3 regions of the Thermoanaerobacter sp. X514 genome follow, and region 3 is predicted to be linked to each of the others. Evidence: riboswitches for the same ligand, from Rfam matches in the RefSeq annotation. Region 3 holds a riboswitch; each other region holds the start of a gene.
What was found. Region 3 has a riboswitch for cyclic di-AMP ahead of TETH514_RS07210 (cell wall hydrolase). Riboswitches for the same ligand answer to the same signal wherever they lie in the genome.
Positions count from the first base shown of each region.

Region 1: linked by a shared signal. The riboswitch ahead of TETH514_RS10825 (C40 family peptidase) and the one ahead of TETH514_RS07210 (cell wall hydrolase) in region 3 are both predicted to bind cyclic di-AMP.
Region 2: linked by a shared signal. The riboswitch ahead of TETH514_RS10610 (NAD/NADP-dependent octopine/nopaline dehydrogenase family protein) and the one ahead of TETH514_RS07210 (cell wall hydrolase) in region 3 are both predicted to bind cyclic di-AMP.

Region 1 covers NC_010320.1:2,152,718-2,158,481, forward strand. The annotation lists gene typA (translational GTPase TypA) at 1-740, opposite strand, end outside; gene TETH514_RS10825 (C40 family peptidase) at 858-1,997, opposite strand; cyclic di-AMP (ydaO/yuaA leader) riboswitch at 2,003-2,133, opposite strand; tRNA gene TETH514_RS10830 (tRNA-Leu) at 2,313-2,397, opposite strand; gene TETH514_RS10835 (peptide ABC transporter substrate-binding protein) at 2,471-4,054, opposite strand; gene TETH514_RS10840 (nicotinate phosphoribosyltransferase) at 4,074-5,108, opposite strand; gene TETH514_RS10845 (lytic transglycosylase domain-containing protein) at 5,192-5,752, opposite strand.
Region 2 covers NC_010320.1:2,116,437-2,122,200, forward strand. The annotation lists gene TETH514_RS10605 (cobalamin-dependent protein) at 1-1,418, opposite strand, end outside; gene TETH514_RS10610 (NAD/NADP-dependent octopine/nopaline dehydrogenase family protein) at 1,415-2,515, opposite strand; cyclic di-AMP (ydaO/yuaA leader) riboswitch at 2,617-2,748, opposite strand; gene TETH514_RS10615 (transcriptional regulator) at 2,811-3,461, opposite strand; gene rsfS (ribosome silencing factor) at 3,599-3,952, opposite strand; gene yqeK (bis(5'-nucleosyl)-tetraphosphatase (symmetrical) YqeK) at 4,018-4,590, opposite strand; gene nadD (nicotinate-nucleotide adenylyltransferase) at 4,580-5,215, opposite strand; gene obgE (GTPase ObgE) at 5,344-5,764, opposite strand, start outside.
Region 3 covers NC_010320.1:1,460,775-1,466,538, forward strand. The annotation lists gene aroF (3-deoxy-7-phosphoheptulonate synthase) at 1-495, shown strand, start outside; gene TETH514_RS07200 (prephenate dehydrogenase/arogenate dehydrogenase family protein) at 492-1,334, shown strand; gene aroA (3-phosphoshikimate 1-carboxyvinyltransferase) at 1,344-2,615, shown strand; gene TETH514_RS12915 (hypothetical protein) at 2,758-2,916, shown strand; cyclic di-AMP (ydaO/yuaA leader) riboswitch at 2,975-3,101, shown strand; gene TETH514_RS07210 (cell wall hydrolase) at 3,101-3,904, shown strand; gene TETH514_RS07215 (TMEM165/GDT1 family protein) at 3,958-4,518, opposite strand; gene TETH514_RS07220 (PIG-L family deacetylase) at 4,954-5,328, opposite strand; gene TETH514_RS07225 (ROK family transcriptional regulator) at 5,535-5,764, shown strand, end outside.

The DNA of each region.
Region 1 (5,764 bases), 690 kb from region 3:
CCATCTCTTTTACATATAGCCGCTTCTTCCCCTGAAATTATTTTTCCTCTAACTACTTTTCCAATGGCAATTCTCCCAATGTAATCATCATAATCTAGAGTAGTCACTATAAGTTGCAATGGTGCTTCAACATCTCCTATTGGTGCAGGAATATAGTCTAAAATCGTATCAAAAAGAGGTCTCAAATCATGAGATTCTCCTTCTAAACTTAATTTCGCTATACCTTCTTTCGCAGAGGTGTAGACAATAGGGAAATCGATTTGGTCATCATTTGCTCCTAATTCAATAAATAAATCTAAGACTTCGTCAATAACCTCCTGAGGCCTTGCATCAGGCCTATCAATTTTATTTATGACAACTATAGGTTTTAGATCCAGTTCCAAGGCTTTACTTAATACAAAACGGGTCTGTGGCATAGGTCCTTCAAAAGAATCCACCAACAAAAGTACCCCATCTACCATTTTTAATACTCGCTCTACTTCACCGCTAAAATCCGCATGTCCAGGTGTATCAACTATATTTATTTTTACATCTTTATATCTAACAGCAGTATTTTTGGCAAGAATTGTTATGCCTCTTTCTCTTTCTAAATCGTTAAAATCCAAAATCCTTTCCTCAACTTTTTCATTTGCCCTAAAAATACCGCTTTGTTTAAGCATAGCATCAACCAAAGTAGTTTTTCCATGATCAACATGAGCAATAATGGCTATATTTCTTACATCTTCTCTTACATATTTCATAAGGTATCTCCTTCCATAAAATAGGCTATATCGCGTATACAGTATTATATGATATATCAAGGAATAAAAATAGTCAATATAAAAAAGAGCACTCCTTGGAGTACTCTTTTTTTATGCTTATCTTATAACGCGTCGTGCTGTAGTATAATGGTCTTTATAATATCCCGAAGTTATATTACTTATTATCACTTTTCCAGCCCCTGAAGAGCTGTGTATAAACTCACCATTGCCTATATATATTCCTGAGTGATTTATCACACTACTTCCCAAAGTTTTAAAAAATACCAAATCTCCTGGTTGAAGGTTGCTATAACTTACATATTCTCCTACAGTAGATTGGTCCTTCGCCGTTCTTGGTAAATTAATATCAAAATTCTTAAAAACATATTGAACAAAACCGGAACAATCAAACCCTGCAGGAGATGAACCTCCATACACATACTTGGTTCCCAAAAGAGATTTAGCAAATTCTATAAGCTTGTTTACCACACTTCTATCTACGTCTCCTCTTGATACAATCGTTTGTGTTCCTACTGATAAATATTGGCCATATATCCAACCTTCTCTTCCATCTGAAAGCCTTATATTGTACCATCCATTTTGATTTCCTAATACATCCACTTTTGTATTTTTTGTAACTTGTGCTATCACATTGGCAGATATATTACCTGCACTTCTCACATTTACTACACTACCTGTTACTATGCCAACAGCTATTGGTGTTCTATTAACACTTCCTCTTGATACAGTAGTATCTACACTTTTTACTGCTAAATATTGACTGTAAATCCATCCTTCTTTGTTGTTAGAAAGTCTTACTTTGTACCAATCATTTTGCTTTCCTAAAACATCTACTACAGTATTTTTTGCAAGTTGTGTTATTATGCTTGCAGATAAACTGGCTGCACTTCTTACGTTCACTCTACTACCGGTCACAGTACCAACTCCTGTTACCGGTGCATTTTGGCCATTAACTAATGCTAAATACTCTCCAAAAACCCAACCTTCTTTTCCATCTGAAAGCTTAATCTTGTACCATCCATTTTGCTGATCTAACACAGTCACAGTATCATTTAAATTTAGCCGTGTAATAATGCTTCCTGATAAACTGCCCTGCGTTCGTACATTTACATAATTTCCCGTAATCTTTCCAACTCCCAATCCTTCTGCAAACGCTGGGTTCAAAAAAGAACTACCAATCAGCGTCGCGCCAAACACAGAAATTCCAAAAATCATCTTTCCTATTCGCTGATCCACTGCAAATCTCCTTCCTTTATTGCCTCCGGAGTTAGCTGTCGGGTGCGGGACAGAAGGTATCCCTACTGCAGCTTCACTGCAGATTAACCCCAAAAAGCGGTTCCTCCGTACCTTTCGGATTCGGCAAGATTGCATATTTTGTCCTTTTGTCTTATCTTATCATATCCTACAGTCAAAGTCAATGTTTACATTACATTTTCTTAAACTTTTTAATCTTTTTTTAATATATTTTATAAAAAATTAATAATTTGTGTGACAAAAAAATAAAAGGCTTAACGCCTCTTTTCTCTTTTATTTATGGTGCGGATTTATTTATGGTGCGGAGGGTGGGACTTGAACCCACACGGGAAACCCCATACGCCCCTCAAACGTACGCGTCTGCCAGTTCCGCCACCACCGCACGCTTTTTTAATTTCGTCACACTATGAATTATATAATCTTTTTAGGTCAGTGTCAATACCTATTTTTTAATACTACTTTTTTATATACCATTTTTCTATATTGTCGAAAACATTAAATCCAGTAGGGTCCACACCTTTTACATTGTCATATGCCATAACTGCTCCTTCAATATAGAAAAGGCCAATTATAGGTTGTTCCTCTAAAAAAACTTGTTCCAAAACTTGATAATCTGCTTTTAAAGAATTTTCTTCTAAATCATAAAAAATTCTACTATATATTTCATCAACTTTAGAATTACTATAACCCATAAAATTATCTTTGCCTTTTGTCATAAACATCGCAGACATATCTTGATTATAACTTAAATTCCACTCCATTAGCACCAAATCAAACTTACCCGAATACACAGAACTTAGTAAATTATCCCAATCTTTTGGTACAATTTTTATTTCAATTCCTATGCTTTTTAAATTATTCTTTATAATTTGAGCAGTCTTAATTAAATAAGGATTATTTACATTTACTATCAAATCAAATTTAAGTTGATAAGTTCCATTGTTCCTTATCCCTTTAACTAAATTCCAACCATTTTCCTCTAATATTTTATTTGCCTCTTTTATATCGTAATTATGAGCTACTATTTTACTACTATAAAGCCATGAATCAGGGCGGACTGGGATGCATGACTTTAACCCATGACCAAAATATACATCTCTCAAAATTTTGTCAGTATCTATTCCATAACACATCGCTTTCCTGACATTTGAATCTTTCAACGCTGGATTTTGATAATTAGGAGCCATAAATACATAATCTTGCATAACGTATTTATAAATATTTACATTTGAAAGCTCTTTGTATTTATCCCAGTCTATGTCACTTAAAAAAGTAAAATCTGCTTCTTTGCTTTGAAAAGATGTTATCATGGCATTTTCATTAGGCACAATTTTAAATACTATATTATCTATATAGGGTTTGTCGCCTCTATAATAAGGATTTTTTTCAAAAATAACCTCTCTGCTAACACTGTAAGAAGATATCTTATATGGTCCTGTACCAATAGGTACGATGTCTTTATTTAAAATATCTTCCTTGCTCTTGTATTGGTGCTCGGCTAAAATAGGAAAAGTAAATAAAGCTATTGGATTTGCAGCAGGTTTATTTAAAACAACTTCAAATTCATAATCACCGTTTGTCTTATAAGAGGAGAGATAGTTAATGAGAATGTCCTTATAAGGGCTTTTTACCTCCTTACTTTTAAAAGAATCAAAAGTAAATTTTACATCATTAGCTGTAAAACTTACTCCATCCTGCCATTTAACATTCTTTTTTAAATAAAATTTTATATTAAGTCCATTTATCTCCCACTTTTCTGCTAATTGAGGAACAGGTTTTAAAGTTTTATCTAAAGTAACTAATCCTTCCAATGACAAATTCAACATTTGCCTTACTCGTTCATTGCTGTTTAAAAAAGGATTTAACGTATCAAAAGAAGTAATATTTACTCTTAAAGTGCCACCCTCTAGTGGCTTTTCTTCTTCAATCTTAGTTTTATCCTCAGAAGCTTGCGGCAAATTTACCATATTTTGTGGAGTGGTTTTGCATCCTGTAAAAATAAACATCAAAATGAAAGATAATATAATAAATTTTCTCATTAACTATCATCTCCGAAAACTATTTTATCTTTTTCAATTTTTTATTTTCTATAATACCAGGAATTCTCCCTCTTTTAGCAACAGGTACCCCTTCTACTTCTTTTATATCCATTGTCATGTCAATAGGTTGAGCATCAGATATGTAACTTCCAACACCAAAAGCATCTGCCCCACTTTCAGAAAGTTTTGCAACTCTTTCAGGATCTAAACCTCCAGAAACTATAATTTTTACATTTGTAAATCCTTTTTGATTAAGCCTTTGTCTTAGTTCATAAACCAAATTGGGAGTAACACCTCCTCTTTCTGATGGAGTATCAAGTCTTACTCCGTATAATCTATCCCCTAAAAATTCAGCAACCCTCAAAGCCTCTTCCACTTCGTCTTTAAAAGTATCAACTAAAATGGTTATCTTCTCATCAGGGGGAGTTATATCTCTGTAAGCTTTCACCACTTCTAATGTATCTCCTGCAATCAAAAAAGCAGCATGAGGTACTGTCCCTTTAGGGTCTTTTCCCATTAATTTTGCACCTAAAACACAGCTGGCATCATCTGCCCCTCCAACGAGTGCCGCCCTTTCCATCACAGGTGCCACAGCTGGATGTACATGTCTCGCGCCAAAACATAATATTGGTTTGTCTTTGGCAACTTCTTTAAGCTCCCTTGCTGCTGTTGCCCAACCAGAAGAACTTGCAAGAATTCCTAATATTGCCGTCTCATAAATTCCAAACTCACTATAAGGCCCTTTTATCCTCATTACTGTATCTTTAGCTTCAAAAGTATCTCCTTCTTCCAAAGACCATATTTCCACATTTTTATCTTTAAGTAAACTCATTACTTCTGGTAACCCTGCAAAAACTCCTCTTTTTCTTGGAAATATCTCCGCTGTGACTATTTTATCTTGTACCCTAAGATATGACAAAATATCCTGGGTTCTTAAAAAATACACATCCGTAGTCCATGCATTTTTTATTTCTTCATGAGTAGCTGAGAAAAACTCCCTATCCTTTTCGATTTTTACCTCATTTAGGTCTTTTAAATGTTTTAATTGTTTCATTTGTGTCCTCCCTTTTTATTTTCTTTTTTAACGATACTATTATACCAATTTTTCAGCTTTTTTTGTATATACTAATTTTCATATCAATTTTTAGTTTCATATATGAACTTATACATCTGATAAACTGCTAACACCTTTTTTATATATCTATTTGTCTCAGGAAAAGGAACAGCATGTAGCTGCTTCCCATCCTTCGAAAATTTTTTGTCTTTAAGCCATGCATCTACATTTCCACTACCTCCGTTATAAGCTGCTATAGCCAACTGCATATTCCCATTGAAATTTTTAAGAAGATAACTCAAATACCATGTCCCCATTTGAATATTGTATTTAGGTTCAAAAAGCATATTATTACTGTAGTTTTTTATCCCTATTTTTTTAGCAATCCACTCTCCAGTCTCTGGTAAAATTTGCATTAATCCTATAGCATTTTTACTGGAAATTGCATTACTTTTAAAATTACTTTCTACTTTTATTACGGCAAAAACAAGATAGGGATCTACTCCATACTCTTTTGCGTAATAAACTACATAATTCTGGTATTTAAGAGGATAAATTTTTTTTAAAAAATAATAAGTATTTAACTCGTAAGTAAACAAAAGACCTAGTAGTATCAAAAATATTACCGCAACTTTTTTTCTCAAAGTAACTCCTCC
Region 2 (5,764 bases), 660 kb from region 3:
GCCAAGTTCTTTATCGCTTCCAATAAAATCCTTGTCTCTTTCTTTAACTGTTCTTTTCTTTGAATTACTTCTTTATCTTGAGTCAAATCAGGCATTCCAAACATAGAATTTTTTATCACGGCTTTTACTATTTTAACGCTTTCAATTATATCTTCTGGCGTTGCAGCATGATGAGCTTCACAATATCCCACTACGTGATATATATGAGGTCTTATAGCCATAGAGAGATAAGCACTGGAAGCTAACTGACCCTTGGCTTCTAAAAGGTCAGTTGGAAAACTTGCAAGTCCCGCTCTTGCTTGCCTTATAACTCTGAAATTTTCATCTTGCAATTCTTCTATCAGCTCTATCTTAGCTAACATCTTTGCCAAATCCATTTTTGGTGAAATAGAAGCAGGCACGTTAAACATAAATTGTGCTACATAGTCTCTAACACCCATTTTTTTTGCATTATATGCCGCAAGATATGCCGTAGCTACCCCAATTATATCGTGAGCATCCCTCAAGCTCCAATGGTGTGCCTCATTTACCTCCACTGGTACACCCCTTTTAGCGTGCCATTTCATCAATTGTTGATTTTCTCTGATAGAAGTGTTAACATTTCTTGGACCTCTTCCATCGAGAACATTGTACCAGCTAAGTGGTATTGCTGCCCACGCATTGTGGATCGTTCTTAAAAGCATTTCTGCCATCTTAAATACGTCATTTGTGCCACTATAACACCTTAAAAGAGGATAATTGCCTCTTCTTGAAGCTTCATATATCCTTATCAAGTCTTCTTCCTTTCTTATAGGAACACCGCCTGCTCCATCTAAAGATTTGTCATATTTTTTATCAAAGAAGTGCTCTTGAGCATTTTGGTCTGGGGCGAGAGAAATTACATCTAAAATTTCTGCCTCTGCTATCTTCTTAACTCCCTCTATAGTATCCTCTAATGAAGGAAGTCCAAAGTGGTGTCTTATGATAGGATAAGGGAATTTATCTTCTATTCTTCCTATTAGTGTATCAGCAAAAACCCGCTGTCTATGATTTGTGCTTCCTCCTCTTAAGAAATTAATAGTAGGTTCATCGCCATTTTTACCATCAAAAACTGCTGCAAATATTCCTGATCTTCTCGCTACTTCTGCAGTAGGCTCTGTACCTCCAAATACCCACTTTATATGTTGCAAATTATTTACTTCTATTTCCTTCTTTAGTTCTTCGAAAAGTTTTTCAAGAGCAGAAGGAGTCAGTCTATAGCTTACTCCTACAATCCCCGGCTTATGTTCTTTAACGGCTTCTATCAATTTTTTTATAGGAACAGCAGGACCCAAAAATACAGTTTCATAGCCTTGCTGTTCTGCAAATCTCAAAAAGTTATACACACCTGCCACATGGACACAATTCCCTATAGCTGCCGCCAAAACTAACTTTTTCATGCTATCGTTACCTCCTTTCTTTTCCCTTCCACCAATTCTATAATTTCCTCAGCTGTCATACCTTGTATGCCAAGCTTTTCAGCTGTTCTTCCAATTTTCCAATAATCTTTTCCGTGCATAACTGAAGCAAGATGTATAACAGCATCAATAGTGGGGGTCTTAATGCCTATCTCTTTCCCTATAGAAGACATAGGCACTAAACTCATAGGAACATCTTCAAATATATAACGGCAATCTAATGTTTGAGGAGCTAACAAACCCACATAAGCTTTTGTATTTTGAATTGCCTCATATAGATTTTCTCCTTCTGCATTATAACTTTCTTTTAGCCATCTTTTAGCGGAAATAGTATTTACACCTAGAGCTTTCGCCACCATCATTCTCTCATTATCTATTTTTTCCAGTATTTTTGCAACAGAAGGAGAAATGCCTTCCCGATAATATTCAAAATTCCCTTTAGTAGTTTCTATTCTCGCTGCATTCAAAAGAGTAGGTGTAGGATGAAAAACAGCTCCAAAATTGTTAAGACTCGTTTCAAGAACGTTTTGCGCCGGAATAAATTGAGGAAAGGCAGTATTAAGTGCTTCCACCACCATTTGTGTTTTATCTTTAGGTATTGCAGCAACAGACACAACTTCCTTTATCTTATATATTTTCGATTTTCCCATGGAAGACCTGCAGGCATATATAAAAGTATCTGTTTCTGCAATAACTACATCTAAATCTTCTCTTTTTCTTATAACATTATGAAACTCTAAAGCACCACCAGTTCTTCCAGGATTTAATACAATTATTTGACCATCCTTAAGATATAGCAGCATGTCTTCGGCAATTTTATAATGGGCAGAAGCAGGAACTACAACTAAAATTATATCAACATCTTTAATAGCTTTCTCCATGTCATCAGTTATCACATTTAACTTGCCAAACCCTTCTACTTCTCCTTCTAATTCAATTCCACCTTTTTCTATAATAGGAAGTAATTTTTGATAGGTTCTATTGTACAAATTAACTTTATAGCCTTTTAAAGCGAGATGCCCCGCTATCGCTTGACCCCCATTCCCAGCTCCAATTACTGCAAAAGAGAGTTGTTTCATTTTTACTACCCCCTTTTAAAGAAATGAAAAAGCTATAGAGGAAAATCTATAGCTTTAGCCTTCGGTGTCTGAAAAGACATAAAAAGACACCATTGCTATCATCCTCCTCTTTCAACGCTTACGAGGTTAGCTGACGGGTTCGGGTCGAAAGATAACCCTACCATCTTATCAAAAGATGGATTCACCCCCAAAGTGGTTCCCCCGCTTCTTTACGAATTCAGCGTTTAGCATTTTATTCAATTTTCAATTTATTTTTATTATATCATAAAATCAAAAAGTTGTAAAGGAAAACATACTAATATTTCCCAAACTCCTCTCCTACCCTTATTTCATCCAAATAGTTATATATAGTATATCTGGAAACACAGAGTATTTTTGCTACGTAATCCACAGCGCCCCTTATCAAAAAAGTCCCTTTTTCATCCAACATCTTTACCACTTGTACCTTCTCTTCTTTTGACATGAAATTAACAGGTTTTCCGTAATTTTCCAATGTTGTGTTTACTATACTTTCTAGTACATCGCTAACACTACCTGTATAAGCCTCTCGAGCCTCTTCGTTGGTATCCGCCACATCGCAAAACTCTGATAAAGTATTTTTTACCATTATAAATTCTGAGATATCAATATTGATGGTAAGGCATCCAACAGGCTTACCATTTTCGTCTTTTATAAAAAGAGCAGATGACTTCAAAATTTTCCCATCTTTCCCTTTGTTTTTATAGTTTATTAAATTTTCAACGTTATCAGATTTCAATACTTTCGATATAGTTTCAGGCAAAGGGCTCCCTACATCTCTTCCTGTCACATGCCCGTTTACAATTGCGATAATCGAATTTTGTGGAGAAGAAAAGTCATGCAACGCCACTTCGCAATTTTTGCCAAATGTATTAGCTATACCTTCTAGTACTGGGATTATGCTTTTCAAGATAGGATGCGTCTTCATCGGCTTGAATCCCCCTAATCATACAATTTAAATATATGCAATGAGGTGATGAAAAATTACTGATAGGCTATAAAAATCCATCTGCACAAAGAGATAAGACGTTAATAAAAAAATTTATTAACGTTATTATACATGCCTCAAACAAGGTTGTCAAGCAGTATTTCTTTTGCATCTGCCCACAATCTTTCTAAATTATAAAAATTTCTCTCTTCTTGTTGGAAAATATGAACTATTACATCACCATAATCCATTAAAACCCATTTGCCTGCTGCATAACCCTCAATGTGATGAACAAAAATTCCTTCTTCCCAAAGTTTTTTCTCAACTTCGTCAGTCAAGGCTTTTACATGGGTATCTGAATTCCCCGTAGCTATAATAAAATAATCAGCAATAGTTGTTAAATCCCCAATATACAAAATCTTTATATCAAAGGCTTTTTTGTCTTCTAACACATTATATATCTTTGATACTTTCTCTTTTAACTCTATCACTAAATCACCCCTCTATCATAATTTTTCTTCCGCTTATATTATTCTTTAACTTACTTCAATTTACTTCAATAAAGTTTTAAGAGAATATCATTTCTCGCTCTTATTGTTTTTTCATAAAGAAGCAATTTTCTTTCTATTACATAGCAAATAGTGCTGTCAAAAGCTTTTAATACAGCCATATCCACATCCTGCTCAGCCAATTGTTTTAATTTTTCAACCCCTTCAAAATTCCTATTAGGTTCAATATAGTCAGCCAAAAATATTATCTTATCTAAAATTGTCATATTAACATCCCCAGTAGTATGAAGAGCAATTGCTCTTTTTATTTCTTCGTCTTTTATTCCAAAAATTTCTTCTACCAAATGTGCACCTACAGGACCGTGTAAAAGAAAAGGCGCATGTTTTAAAACTTCATCTACTTCAATTCCATATCTTTGAGCAAATTTTAAAAGTTCCTCATCAGAATAGCCCTTTGCACAATCGTGCAACAAACCTGCAACTTGCGCTTTTTCTACATTAGCATCGTATTTTTTAGCAAGGTATATTGCGGTTTCCATAACACCTATAGAGTGTAAATACCTTTCTTCATCTAACAAACTTCTTAATTTGCTTTTTAAAAATTCTATGTCATACCCCATTTTCCTCATCCTTTTTGTACAAGTCGTATTTTTGAATATATCTTTCTACAGACTCCGGCAACAAATACTTTATAGGTCGTCCCCCTGCTACTCTTTCCCTTATATCAGTTGAGGAGATAGCCAAAGAAGGAACAGTCACTTTGTAAATGACATTTCCATAAAGTTTTCTAATTTTATTTAATTCTTCATCTATTCTATTGCCTTCTACTCCTGGCCTAGTTGCGGCAACAAAATTACACATCTTTAAAAGCTCATCTGCACTTTTCCACGTCAAAATCTCTAAAACAGCATCCGCTCCTGTTATAAAATAAAGTTGAGTTTTCTCCCCATAAATTTTTTTAAACTCTTTGATAGTATCAATAGTATAAGTATACCCTTCCCTGTCAATTTCAATCGTCGATACCTCAAAAAAAGGATTAGTTATTGTGGCAAGTATAGTCATTAAATAACGATGTTTTTTATCTGTCACCTTTCGCTTCACTTTATGAGGCGGATTACCTGCTGGAACAAAAATCACCTTGTCCAATTTGAATTCAGACCTTACCGCTTCAGCAGTAACTAAATGACCATAATGAATAGGGTCAAAAGTGCCTCCCATTATCCCAAGTCTAAGCTCCCTTTCCAAGTTACTATCCCCCAATTTATATTTCTTTTATATTATTATTATACATTATACATTAAAAAAGGTAAATTGCACAAGCTTACCCTGAGACCTCATTAAAGTAAATAAAAAAGTGGAATCAAATTCCACTTTTATTCATAGTATTCAAATTCAAAATCTCTCACATTTATTGTATCACCACTTTTAAATCCCTTTTCCTTAAGAGCATCTATTACCCCGCTCTTTCTAAGAAGCATTTCAAAGTACCTTAAAGAATGTTCATCTTGTAAATTTACTCTTTTTAAAAGTTTGTCAATTTTTGTACCGCTAAGATAATAGGTATTATCTTTTACTTCTATATTGAGAGTTTCTTCCTCTTCAGGAGGTGTATAAACAATAACTTCTGGCACTTCCTTTATCTCCTCAACCGGAATAGAAGAAAGAATTTCTATAGTCTTGTCCAAAAGTTTGTCAATTCCCACTTTTGTCAAAGCAGATATAGGATATACCTCATAACCTCTTTTTTTGATTTCTTTTTCAAAAGCAGGAAAATTTTCTTTACCGCTTTGTATA
Region 3 (5,764 bases):
GCACAATACGCGGATGTTCTACAGATAGGTGCGAGAAATATGCAGAATTTCCCATTGCTTAAAGCAGTGGGTAGAATTAACAAGCCTGTTTTATTGAAGAGGGGACTTGCTGCAACATTAGAAGAGTGGTTAAGTGCTGCTGAGTATATTTTAAGTGAAGGCAACAAAGACGTTATCCTCTGTGAAAGAGGAATAAGGACTTTTGAAACTTATACGCGAAATACTTTAGATTTAAGTGCAGTTCCAGCTATAAAAAAATTGAGTCATTTGCCTATAGTTGTTGACCCCAGTCACGGCACTGGGAAATGGCACCTTGTAGCTCCTATGGCTAAAGCTGCTATAGCAGCAGGAGCTGATGGACTCATTATTGAGGTACATCCAGACCCCAAAAATGCATTATCCGATGGGGCTCAATCCCTTACTCCTGAAAATTTTGAGACTTTGTGTCAAGACATAAAGGTTATCGCTAAAGCAGTAGGGCGTGATTTTGTATGATAAAAAATGCGGTTATTGTAGGATTGGGTCTTATAGGAGGGTCACTGGCAAAAGCGTTAAGTAAATATACTGATATAAAAGTTATGGCTGTTGATATAAATGAAAATAGTTTACACAAAGCGTTTGAAGAGGGAGTAATTTCTTATGGCGTGACACACCTTGATTTTCAAGTAGATGCTGATGTAGTTTTTATATGCACGCCTGTTGGAAAAATTGTTGAAAAGACTAAAAATATACTTCCTTATTTAAAAAAAGGTTGCATTGTAACTGACGTTGGAAGTACAAAAAAAGTTATAATGGAAGAAGTGCAAAAATTTTTGCCCGATGAAATTTTTTTCATCGGGGGCCATCCTATGGCTGGCACAGAAAAAGCAGGTTATGACAACGCTGATGCAGATTTATTTGTCAATTCAAATTATTTGTTGACACCTTTTGATACTACAAATGATGAGGTTTTGGATCTGTTTATAAAAGAAGTAATAATAAAAATAGGTGCAAAACCGATGATAATGGATTATAATAAACACGACACTATTGTGGGAGTTATAAGCCATGTACCTCATATCATTTCTGCTATACTGACGAATTTTGCTTATAACAAATGTAATGAAGCCTTTAAATACGCAGCTGGTGGTTTTAAAGATACTACGCGAATTGCATTATCTCAAACTGAGATATGGAAAGATATAATTTGCACAAACAGGGAAATTATTTTAGATTTATTAAAAAATTATAAAGAAGTCTTGACTGACTTTATTAGTTATTTAGAAAATGATGATATTGAGAGTATACAAAAATTTCTTGAAGATGCGAGAAAATATCGAAACACTATAACTTGAGGTGTTGTTATGGATATTGAAGTAAAGAAGAAAAGATTTTTAAAAGGTGTTATCTCTGTCCCAGGAGATAAGTCAATATCTCATAGAGCTGTAATGATTGGGTCAATTGCAGAAGGAATTACAGAGATTGAAAATTTTCTTTTAGGAGAAGATTGTATATCTACTATTAACTGTATGAAAAATTTGGGTGTTGACATTGAATTAAAAGGCACAAATGTTAAAGTTCAAGGAAAAGGACTTTATCTAAATAAAAGTGAAAAAATTCTTGATGTAGGAAATTCGGGTACTACTATTCGGCTTTTGATGGGTATTCTCGCTGGTCAAAAATTTGAGACAACGCTTACAGGCGATGATTCTATAAAGAGACGCCCTATGGGAAGAGTGATAACTCCTCTTAGTATGATGGGAGCGAAAATAGAAGCAAGAGAAGGAAATTTTGCACCTCTTACGGTTTTTGGAAACAAACTTAAAGGCATATATTACAAAATGCCAATTGCCAGTGCACAGGTTAAGTCCAGTATAATGTTGGCAAGCCTTTACGCCGATGATAAAACGACTATTGAAGAGCCCTACCCTTCAAGAAATCACACGGAACTCATGTTTAGTTCTTTTGGTGCTAAAGTGGAGGTAAATGGCACAAAAATAACTTGTTACCCTGGCTACAAATTACAAGGGCAGAAAGTTATTGTACCAGGGGATATATCGTCAGCAGCATATTTTATTGTTGCTGCAACTCTCGTTCCAAATTCGGAGGTTACTATAAAAAATGTAAATGTAAATCCTACAAGAACCGGTATTATTGATGTGATAAAAGAGATGGGAGGAGACATTGTCTTAACAAATGAAAGAACTATAAACAATGAAAAAGTAGCGGATATAACAGTTAAGACTTCAAGGCTAAAAGGAATTGAAATTGGAGGAAGTCTTATTCCAAGGCTTATTGATGAAATTCCAGTAATAGCAGTTGCAGCAGTCTTCGCAGAAGGGAAAACAGTGATAAAAGATGCCGAGGAGTTAAAAGTAAAAGAAAGCAATAGAATAAATACAATCACTTCAGAATTAAAGAAAATGGGAGCTAAAATTTTTGAAACAGAAGATGGGATGATTATAGAAGGCACGGGATTTTTGAAAGGGAATACAGTGGAAAGTTACAATGACCACAGGATTGCCATGTCTTTATGGGTTGCTGGACTTATGGCAGAAGGAGAAACTAAGATAAAAAATGCTGAATGTGTAAATATTTCGTATCCGGATTTTTATAAAACCTTTGATATGCTTTAATATCATTGGTGATGAATAATCAAAAAATGTAAGTTTTACAAAAAAAAGCAGAACGATGTTATTTTTTTGTCAAACTTTGCTCTTGAAATCCTATATATTGTGTGTTATTATAATAATACAACAATATATAGAGGTGATTAAAATGAAAAACCAAGTGGCAGAGGATAAAAAACAGCTAAAAGAAAATAAAGCTGATCAAAATAATGTAAATGTGTTTGCATGTCCGGATTGCGGTGCTAAATTGGTTCATGAAGGAGGATGTGTTTTTTGTCCTTTCTGTGGCTATAGTGAGTGCCAGTAAGTACCTATCTTTCCACCAGTTTAATATGGACACAAATTAGATATCCGGTTATAATTTAGTTAAAAATATGCCGAATCCCCGATAAGGGGTACGGGGGAACTAAAGTGGGGTGAATCCACTTTCGTGGTAGGGTGGCCCTCACCCGAACCCGTCAACTAACCTCGGAGGCGAAAGGGGGAACAACATGTTTAATATTCACATCAAGGTCAAACCTCTCATCGCATCAGTTATAGGCGGATTGTTTATTTTCCAATCAATATTTGCCGCAACTTACACAGTTAAACCCGGCGATACCTTATGGGGTATAAGCCAAAAATATGGAACTACCTATACTAAGTTGATGTCTTTAAACGGCCTTCAAAGTACCGTAATATACCCAGGACAAGTTTTACAAGTGCCGGGCAGTGATAACACATATGTTGTCCAAAAAGGTGACAGCTTGTACTTAATTGCTTTAAAATACGGCATTACTGTTGATATGCTCAAATCTGCAAACGGATACAAAAGCGACATAATATATCCTGGACAAGTCTTTATTATACCCCGTGATACTTCTTCTAATAGGACATATCAGGATGTCAGCAGAGGTTCTATTGAAAGGGGTGTAATACCCTACACAAAAGAGGAATTTGACCTCCTTGCGCGACTTGTTACCGCGGAAGCAGATGGAGAACCATACCAGGCTAAAGTAGCAGTTGCGGCCGTAGTAATAAACAGAGTTAAAAGTGGTATTTTCCCTAATACTATAAAAGACGTGATATATCAAGTCGATGCATACGGAAATTACCAATTTACTCCTGTGTTAAATGGGTGGATAAATAGACCTGCCTCAGCTGACGCTATAAGTGCAGCAAGAGATGCGTTAAGTGGTGTTGACCCAACAAACGGAGCCTTGTATTATTTTGACCAAAGTTCTACTAATGCGTGGTTGTGGTCACTTCCTATAGCGGCAAGAATAGGTAATATGGTTTTCTGTTACGGCAGGTAAAACTTCCGATGAGAGGGTCAAAAACGGGTACAATTTAAGTACCCGTTTTTGACTTAGAAAAACAATTTATACAAAGTAGAAAGACCAAAGGCGATGAATATGAAAGAAGATAGATATTTTAAATATTTTGAAGGGATTCTTTTATTAAAATAAATGCCTACAATTATCCCTAATACATCTGCTAAAAATATTCCAAGAGTAGTGCCTATTAATATGTACAGAGGACTGTTGTATGATGCAGTCAAAGCTATAGCAGCCAATTGCGTTTTGTCTCCAAATTCTGATAGTACATATGTACTTATAATAGTTGCAACAGGACCGTATTTTGAATTTTTTATTTTTTCCTGTTTTGTTTCTTCCTCTATTAAAGTTGAAATTCCAAAAAACAAAAATAATAAAGCAGCTAAAAGTTTTATATAAAAAATGGGAATGTATTCGGTGATATACGAACCAAATATCACAGCCATGCCATTGTTTATTAAGGCAGCGATAAATATACTTATAAGAACAGTCCTTACTTTAAAAAGAGTAGCAAAAGCCATTGACATGAGCTGTGACTTATCTCCCATCTCAGAAGTAAAGATAAGGACAAATGATGTGACAAGTGCCTCCATTTTATTGCCTCCCCAACTATTATATTTGCTCTATAAATAAATTAGGACCTTTACATAATATGTAAAACATATTATGTAAAGGTCTCGTTCTTTAAGGTAAAGCCAGGGTTTCCCGATATGTTGACTTTACCACATATAAGCTATGCGAACTACTCCCCTTTACTCAATATATTGTAAAAAATTTATCATAAAATGTCAACTTATTTGATTGTAACATGTCTGTCAAAATTTTGAAGGTTGCTGAGTTTTTGCATAGTTATATTTTTAGACTAAAATTTTACACACATTATTGTAACCTTTTTAAAAAAGTGCTATTTTAAAATTGTGAGATATTTAGGAGGCGATTGTATGTACTTAGTAAACTATACTTCTGATGACTTAGAATGCTATTATTTCTAATGGAGCAATAATAAAGGGAGAATGCTATATTAGGAATTATTGTAATATCAATATAAAAACTATTTCAAGAAGATAAACTAAACCTTTATCAGGATATCCTAAAAAAATAATGTTTTCCTCTTTTACTCCTAAGTATTTTAAGGTAGAGAGAGTTTCTTTTTGTCTATCGTATCCAAGACGCAAAAAATCATGAGGGGTTGGAAAAGGAATGTCATAATTTTCAATAACTGCCCTTTTAAAGGAATCTCCATTAGTTATTATTACGACTTTTACTTCACCACCATATCTCATAGTGTCTTGAATAAGGCCAGCTGAAGCCAATGTTTCATCATCAGGGTGAGGTGCAAAGACTAATACTCTTTGATAAATTTGAGGAGTTGGATAAAGTTTTTTAACAGGAGTTTTGCACAAAGGCTATAAAAGTATTAAAGTAATTATTGCAATGTATTTCATTTTTTTATTCATTATAAGGCACCTTCCTTGTATATTTGTAGTCTCAAAATTTATTATTTACATTTTTCAAATTATTATGGTATAATAATTACAAGAAAATGTTCGGATATCGAACTAATTTTTTAGATAATTAGTTCAGATAATGAACTAATGGAGGCGAGATATTGAAAGACTATACTAAAGGCACTTCAGGGTTAATTAAAAATATCAATAAAGCCAATGTTTTAGATGTTATTAAAAAGATGCAACCCATATCGAGAATAGAGGTTTCTAAAGTTTTAAAAATGAGCAAATCTACTATTTCTGCCATTGTAGATGAGTTGATTGAAGAAGGTTTGGTAATAGAAAATGGTTACGGAGAAAAAGGTACAGTAGGGAGAAAGCCTATACAGCT